2 regions of the Shimia sp. MMG029 genome follow, and region 2 is predicted to be linked to the other one. Evidence: riboswitches for the same ligand, from Rfam matches in the RefSeq annotation. Region 2 holds a riboswitch; the other holds the start of a gene.
What was found. Region 2 has a riboswitch for cobalamin ahead of PJL69_RS06225 (DUF1636 domain-containing protein). Riboswitches for the same ligand answer to the same signal wherever they lie in the genome.

Region 1 (4,210 bases), on a different contig from region 2:
GCACGCAAGCGCACAGGGCTGGGGGCCGTCACGCTCAAATTGATGCTTGGGTATCTTGAAGGCATACCGAAAGAAGAGGTTTTGAAACGCACCGAGATTTCTGCAGAGGAGACCCAAAGGGTGCGCGTATTTAAGGCCAAGTTGACCACATTTGCCGAAGTGACCAAGCAGCTTGGTATTTTTCCTGAGCAGTTGAAAGCGCTGCAGAACCTGGGCGTTCTCACCACGCTCAAGCTGTTGTCATCACGACGCTATCTCTTTCGTGAGGAAGTGAACGGGCTACTGGCTGATGTCGCGACCTTGCCAGCGCCTCTTCCAGGCAAGTCTACCGCGCCCATGAGAGAGTTCTGTCGCGTCAGAGGCATTCCTTTAGCGCGGGTGATCTCCATGTGGAAACAGGGCGAACTGAACGGGGCTCTCTGCGCCGGAATGGGAGACGGTTTGCATGCTATCGAAATTGACTGGGATGCGGTGTGCGGCAGCAAAGCTGTTGACCTGGCGCGCGACCTGACGTTACCCGAAGCCGCGCGCCACCTTCAGATCAATGTGGGCTCCATTCGTTCGCTAAGAGACAACGGCTATTTGCGCGAGATTTTGCATCAAAACCCCGACACCAATCGTGCAAAAACTTATATTGCTTGGTCGAGCATTCAGCAGTTCCAAGCAAGATATGTTACGCTTGGGCAGATGGCGCTACGCCAGAAGGTGGCAGCGATACATTTGGCGCGACGGCTGGATCGTGAGGATGTGCCGCCAGTCAATTGTGGTGAGAGGCTGGTCCGCGTTTACGACAAGCGCTTGGTGAATTGGGAGTGAGTTGGCATGAGCGACAAGGAAGATATCGAAGAAGAAGGCCTACCGGAACCCGGTCAGACAGCTGAACCGAGCGATGCATCAGACACTGGCTATGAGGAGCTGTTAGCCAAAATGCGGGGGCTCCAAGAGAAGGTTCAGTTGATGGGCCCAATAGATGCAGGTTTTGACATGAAACGCTTTTCTGATGAGCTATCTGATGAGGTAGAAAAATAGCTAGGCTGGAATTTGGGGCCAACGTTTTGGAACTTGAGGACGCAAATGCCGAAGACAGATTGCCCACAGCAGCAGCTTTTTCCGGCTGTCCTACACTGCGAGGGCGGGGTTTGGGGGTACTTTGTCCCTGAGTATTGTGGGGAGGTGCTGGCAGCAGCGAAGCAGCGCTGCGTGGTGCCCGAGAGCTATTAGAGTTGGGCGTGGCGCCGCTGATTGCGCGCGGAGAAGTTGTTTATTCCCCAGAGCAGCCAGACCAACTTTGCTTGGATGGCGGGCAGATCGTCTGGTTGCCTCTGGATACGACAAACCCGGCCGGCAAAGAGTTCTTTAAGAAACAGTCCGTGAAGCGCGTTTGATCTCGCGGAACTCACCGCAAGAGAACATTAAACTGTGACATCGCACCTGAACTACTTTGTCGATTGCGCTAAAGGCCAAAAGACTGCCCGACTGAACTTAACGCCTGCAGTTCAGAGCTAAGAGCCGGCGCCTAACGACACTTAGCTGGTCCACTATCCAAAGCGCAATCGCATTCTCAAATTCGTAATTGACACCTTGGTCTTTCTCTGGCTAGCTCCGACCCGTTCTGGTCCGGTGGAGTTTCCATCCGGTTAAAAGGGAATGAGGTGCGGCGTCGGCCAAATCCTCAACTGCCCCCGCAACTGTAAGCGGTGAGCAACCTCGGCATATGCCACTGTCTCCGGCGGAGATGGGAAGGCCCGAGGGCGCGATGACCCGCAAGTCAGGAGACCTGCCAGAATGTTCACCTGGTCCGGACGCGGGGCGCGTCGAGGGCAGCGGACCTTCCGTAGTGGTGGCACTTGCTTCACCGTCTGCGGAGAGATTTCTCCAAAGGCAATTTGATAAAAAATGGGCCCCTATTTTGCGGGCCGAAATGCGGGAGTCGTTTGCCGATTTCCGTGGAGATGGGACATGAAAAAACACATCTTAAGCGGCTCCAGCGCATTGGCGCTGGTTTTTGCGCAAACAGCTCTGGCGCAGGAATATACCGATCTTGGCGAAATTATTGTCAGCGGCGGTCTGACAGGGATCGAAGCGGAAAACTTTACGCGATCCTACAGCGTCGTCACCGCTGATGAGATCAGAGAACGCGGCATAATGCGGGTTCAAGATGCGCTCCGGGCACTCCCAGGGGTGTCTGTGGCGTCTACAGGCAGCACCATCACTGGGGTTTTCATTCGCGGCGGTGAAAGCAACCACGTCAAAGTTCTGGTCGATGGCGTGGAGATCAACAGCGCGCTGCAAGGATCTTTCAACTTCAGCAGCATGCCAGTCGCCAACATCGAAAAAATCGAAGTCCTGCGCGGCCCTCAGTCTGCAATTTATGGCACCTCGGCAATGTCGGGCGTGATAGCCATCACCACCAAGCGAGCCAGCAAGCAGGGCCTCTCCTATGGCGGCAGTCTGGAGGCAGCAAAGGACGATCAGTACAACGCCAACCTCTATGTGCGCCAAGGCTTTGATACAGGGCAGCTGTCTTTCTCGCTGGAGCAAAATCGCGAAGATTATAACTACGCCGCGCCAGGTATGCCGAATGCCGACAACGAGGTGCGCAACATCAACCTGTCCGGTGATACCTACTTGGGCGATGGTGGGGTGCGGATTGGCTTTACATTCCGCGATCTAGATCAGGACTATACCTATTACTCGACCGCAGTGTCGCAAACGCCTGACGGATACCTTGCGCTGCCACTCAAGGAAACGCACATTGAGCAGCAATCCGGGGCAATCTGGCTGGAAGCCGAAACGCGCGATGATTTGTGGCTCCATCGTTTCGAACTCTCGGGAATGGATCAGGAGTCAGTGTCAGACCCCAATACCGCGACACCATCAAAATACGCGTCTGACCGCCAGAGTTTCAAATACACCTCCACCTTCTCGCTGGATGGACAGGCGGCACGGAGTTCCAATCAAAAGCTGAATGTGCGACTGGAAGCACAGACAGAGAGCATGGACATTTCGTCGCCGTGGTCTGAAGGCACGCAAGAGCGCAACACGCGCGCGATCGCAATTGATTATCAGGGTATTTTTTCCAATGGCGTCGATGTGCAGGCGGGCATTCGCTACGATGACATCGATGTTTTTGAAAATCCGTTCTCTTGGAACCTGTCTGCGGCCTACCGCATCCCCGGCACCGATCTGCGTTTGCGCGGGTCCTTGGGGCAGGCGACGGTCAACCCCACCATGTATGAGCAGTTTGGCTATTCTCCGGGCCAGTTCGTCGGCAATCCCGACCTCAAGCCCGAAGAAAGTCTCAGCTTTGAACTGGGCGCAGATTGGACGTTTGCAGATGGTCGCGGCATGTTGGGCGTTACCATCTATCGCAATGAAATTGACGACATGATTTCTTCTGCAGGTATGACAGCCGTCAACCTGACAGGCACCAGCGTGCGTCAAGGGCTCGAGGTAACCGGCGACTGGACTGTCAACGACTGGCTCGATCTGAAAGCGAGCTATTCTTATGGCGATGGCGAAGACCCAACAGGGGCCCCTTTGGTGCGCCGCCCAGAGCATGAATTTGCCCTTCAGGCGCGCACGTCCTTCCTGAATGATCGCGCCGTTGCCACGGCGGAATTGCGCTACGTTAACGGCAGTTATGACACCGAGTGGTTTCGCCCATGGCCAAACAACCCGACAACAAAACTGCCCTCTTTCACAGTTGTAAACCTTGCCGGGCAGTATGAGCTTACGGAGAACTTGATGCTCACGGGTCGTATCATCAATCTCTTTGATGAAGAATATTCAGAGGCCTGGGGCTACTATGGTCAGGAACGCACCGCATATCTTGGTATAAGTGCATCTTTCTAAAATGCGTTTGACGCATCTCATATCAATGTTGGCGGTGCTGCTTTTGGGTGGGGCCGCTCAGGCGCAGGAGGCGGCTGAGCCGCTTTCTGTGCCACCTTCATCTGAGTTTCCCGCGCATCCACAGCGTGTCGTCTCAATGAACCTCTGTACAGATCAGCTCGCAATGATGATTGCAGCGCCTAGGCAATTGTTGTCGGTGTCCTATCTCGCTTTGGACAGCCGCAGCTCCGCCATGGTGGAAGAGGCTCGCGCTTATGAGATCAATCACGGGCGTGCCGAGGAGATTTACCTGCTGGAGCCTGATCTCGTGATTGCCGGTGCATATACCACCCGCGCAACCGTCGATATGCTGCGT
Region 2 (4,210 bases):
TCCGGCTTCAAAAGCACTGGGTTCATGTCCACAGTCAGCGCCTTGCCGCAGGCCAGCGCCTGCAACGCTTGCGCCCGGCCGATCTCGCCGCCATCAGAGGTCACAGCCGCGTTGTTGGACATGTTCTGCGGCTTAAACGGTGCCACAGACAGACCCCGACGCGTCGCCGCCCGGCACAACCCCGCCACAAGCATCGACTTGCCAACGTTGGAGCCTGTGCCCTGAATCATAATCGCTTTGCCCATGGCTCAGCCCTGTTTTGGGAGGAAGGCCTCCACCGCCGCAGAGGCGATGACAAGCACGTTTCCGTCATCGGGATTTGTCACATTCATACCCCCAAAGACCGCTTTCACCTCCGCGCGCCCGCGTGGCAAACGCGCAACCAATGCGTCACAATCCACTTGCTCCGGGTCTTGGACGCCGACTGTCACCTGCACACGCATCTCTTTGGGATCTTTGCCTAAAGCGGCAAACATCGGGATCGAAGAATGGCGAATCGCATCCTCGATCGCACGGGCCGCAGCCTTGGTGTAATCCTGCCCGTATTGGTCGTTGCCCATGCCCATTTCGATGATGAAACGCTGCTCGCTCATGCCGCGACCTCCACATCCAAAGCCACCGAAATCGCCACATTGGACATCACCGTAGGGTTGCCCCCATCATTGCGCGGCACGTCCAGCCCGCCTTTGACCGGCACAACTGTGACCTGCCCATAAGGGAAGATCGCCGCAATCACCGCGGTGTCAATCTGCTCCGGTTGCTGCACCGCCACCTCAACGGTGATGATCATCTCTGATTTGTCCTTGCCGAACAACTCCGCCAGATTGATCGAATTGTGCCACAGCGCGTCTTTCACAGCCCGGCTCGCCGCCTCGGTGTAGTCCTGACGGCGCAGCGAAGAGCCCATGCCAAATTCGGTGAGAAGGCGTTTGATCGCCATCAGAACTCCACCCCCGCCTGCGCTTTGATGCCATCGCGGAACGGATGTTTCAGCAGGGTCATCTCCGTCACCAGATCGGCGGCCTCAATCAGCTCCGGCTTGGCATTGCGTCCAGTCAAAAGAACGTGAGTCATGTCCGGCTTTTCGCTCAGCAGAAAATCGACCACCTCGTCGATATCCAGATAGTCGTTGCGCAGCGCGATGTTGATTTCATCCAGCATCACAAAGCGATTTGCCGGATCACGGATCAGCTCTTTAGCAAGCTCCCAGCCCGCCTGCGCTTTGGCAATGTCACGCTCACGATCCTGCGTCTCCCAGGTAAACCCTTCCCCTGAAACGTGAAATTTCACCTCATCTTTGAAGTGCGTGCGCAGAAAATCTCTCTCTCCCGTCGCCCAGGTCCCCTTGATAAACTGCACCACGGCGACGGGCATGCCATGCGAAATACAGCGCATGATCATACCAAACCCAGACGAGCTCTTGCCCTTGCCCGGCCCGGTGTGGACCATGATGAGGCCCTTTTCCTCGGTCTTGGTGGCCATCATACGGTCCCGCGCTGCCTTGATTTTCGCCATCTTGGCCTTGTGGCGTTCGTTCTGATCCGTGTTTTCAGACATTCGTGCCTCTCCGTTCCCGCTTGACTTGGCCGCAATCATTGCCCATTCGAGGTGTCGTTGGTTCCTGCTCCCTCGGGGCAGGTGAAAAGGGAATGTGAAACGGGTCCGACGTCAAGGCCCAAAGCGCAGCCGCCCCCGCGACCGTGACCGGAGAGGTCCGCCACAGCCACTGGAGCGATCCGGGAAGGCAGGAGGGCCACCAGAGCGCAAGCTCTGAAATCTGCAAGCCGGGAGACCTGCCAGCGGAGAAGACATAAACCGGACGGGGTGTTTCGGTGTTGGGCTCTCTTTATGATGTCCCGTGTGCCCCCGTCCCTGCGAAGGGACCAAAACTGATGGCTGATGCATCCGCTCCAGTCGACCTGCTTGTCTGCACCACCTGCCGTGCAGGTCAGCCCACCGACATTGAAGGGCCACGCCCCGGCACCCAGCTGTTTGAAGCCCTCAGGGCGTCAGATTTGCCGGACAACGTGACTGTGAAAGGCGTGGCATGCTTTTCCAACTGCGACTCTGGCTGCTCGGTCACCATTCGTGGTGGCGATGAACGCTGGACCTACGTCTATGGCAATTTCACTGGCGCAGACGACGCGGAGCTGGTTGCCGAGGGCGTGACCAAATACGCCGAAACCGTCGATGGGCTGGTGCCTTGGCGTGAACGCTCGACCCACTTCCGCAAAAACTGCATTGCACGCATTCCCCCACTGGAGATCCCTGAATGAGCACTCTTGAAAAACTTCCCGTCACCGTCATCACCGGCTTTCTGGGATCCGGCAAAACAACGCTGGTGCGCAACCTCATGACAAAGCCGCAGGGCAAACGCCTCGCAGTAATCGTGAATGAATTTGGCGATGTTGGCGTGGATGGCGAGATCCTGAAATCCTGCGCAATTCCGGACTGCCCAGCGGAAAACATCATGGAGCTGGCGAATGGCTGCATCTGCTGCACCGTGGCCGATGATTTCATCCCCACGATCGAAGCCCTGATGAACCTTGAGACCCGCCCAGAGCACATCCTGATTGAAACCTCTGGCCTGGCCTTGCCAAAACCGCTGCTGAAGGCGTTTGACTGGCCCGATATCCGCTCCAAGATCACTGTGGACGGCGTGATCGCTCTGGCTGATGCGGAGGCTGTCGCCGATGGCCGCTTTGCAACTGATGTGGCTGCTGTGGATGCGCAGCGCGAAGCGGATGAAGGTCTGGATCACGAAACCCCTCTGTCTGAGGTGTTTCTCGATCAAATCAACTGCGCCGACATCGTGCTTTTGACAAAACCTGACCTCGCAGGCCCCGAGGGCGTTGCCAAGGCCAAAGAGATCGTCCTGTCAAAAGCACCCCGCGCCCTGCCGGTGGTTGAAGTGGCTGAAGGCGATGTAGACCCGCGTGTGATCCTTGGTCTGGAAGCCGCCGCAGAAGACGATCTGGAGGCCCGCCCTTCCCATCACGAAGATCATCATCACGCGCATGATCACGACGATCACCATCATGACGACGACCATCACCATGATCACCACCACGACCACAATCACGATGCTTTCAACAGCATTGTCGTGGATGTGCCTGAACAATCCGATCCTGCGGCTTTTGCTGCCAAGATTGAAAAAATGGCCAAAGATCTCAACATTCTGCGCGTCAAAGGCTACGCCGCGGTTGAAGGCAAACCGATGCGCCTTTTGGTGCAGGCGGTGGGCGCACGCGTGCGGCATCAGTTTGATCGCCCATGGAAGGCCGAAGAAGGCCGTCAGGGCCGGATGGTCGTGATTGCTGAACATCATGACGTAAATGTGGATGCGATCCACGCAGCTCTGGTAGACTAAACTGCCATGCATGTAGTCTTTCGCGAAAGCCATGGCCTTGATGAGGCCGAAACCCCGATGGATCTGGGCCAGTCCCCGGCCGATCTGGTGGTGCTGTCTTTTTCTGACAGCGACCTTGGGGCTTTCGCGGCAGGCTGGCACCGCAGCAATGGCGATCTGCCAACGCTGCGCCTTGCCAATCTGACAGCGTTGAAACACCCGCTGTCAGTCGACACCTATATTGACCAAACGCTGTCTGGCGCCAAAGCCATCCTTATCCGTCTGATTGGCGGCATTTCTTACTGGCAATACGGCATTCAACAGGTGCAGGCCCTTGCAGCGGAAAAGGACATCGCCCTAGCGGTGCTGCCCGCAGATGGCCGCCCTGACACACGATTGGATGAGGTGTCCACCCTCCCGGTGTCCACTCTGCACCGCCTGACGCATCTTTGCGACACCGGCGGCGCCATTGCCGCACAGGCCGCTTTGGCACAACTCGCCCTGTCTGCAGGGCTTTATGCCAAGCCGGTCATGGGCTCCAAAGCCCTGCCGGATCACGGCGGCTGGACGCCTGAGACGGGCCTATCTGATCCTCTTGCTGCGCGCGATCCTGCAAAACCACTGATTGCCCTGACCTTTTATCGTGCTTACGTCAGTTCCGCCGACACCGCGCCAATTGAGGCCATGTTTGAGGAGTTTCGCGCACGAGGTTTTGATGTGGTGGGCCTGTTTGCCCCTTCCCTCAAAGTGCCCGCATCGGCCGCATGGCTAGCCGAAACCCTGCGCACCCTTGCACCTGCCGCCATTGTGAATGCCACGTCGTTCTCCGGCAAAGGGGCCGATGGCACCTCGCCTTTGGAC

Region 1: linked by a shared signal. The riboswitch ahead of PJL69_RS20065 (TonB-dependent receptor plug domain-containing protein) and the one ahead of PJL69_RS06225 (DUF1636 domain-containing protein) in region 2 are both predicted to bind cobalamin.

Annotation. Positions count from the first base shown of each region.
Region 1 is NZ_JAQJIM010000019.1:5,266-9,475, reverse strand. It holds partial or broken gene PJL69_RS20075 (hypothetical protein) at 1-816, shown strand, start outside; gene PJL69_RS20070 (hypothetical protein) at 823-1,029, shown strand; cobalamin riboswitch at 1,597-1,798, shown strand; gene PJL69_RS20065 (TonB-dependent receptor plug domain-containing protein) at 1,960-3,855, shown strand; gene PJL69_RS20060 (ABC transporter substrate-binding protein) at 3,857-4,210, shown strand, end outside.
Region 2 is NZ_JAQJIM010000001.1:1,299,204-1,303,413, forward strand. It holds gene PJL69_RS06205 (cobyric acid synthase) at 1-245, opposite strand, end outside; gene PJL69_RS06210 (Lin0512 family protein) at 249-593, opposite strand; gene PJL69_RS06215 (Lin0512 family protein) at 590-940, opposite strand; gene cobO (cob(I)yrinic acid a,c-diamide adenosyltransferase) at 940-1,557, opposite strand; cobalamin riboswitch at 1,599-1,815, shown strand; gene PJL69_RS06225 (DUF1636 domain-containing protein) at 1,893-2,276, shown strand; gene cobW (cobalamin biosynthesis protein CobW) at 2,273-3,370, shown strand; gene cobN (cobaltochelatase subunit CobN) at 3,377-4,210, shown strand, end outside.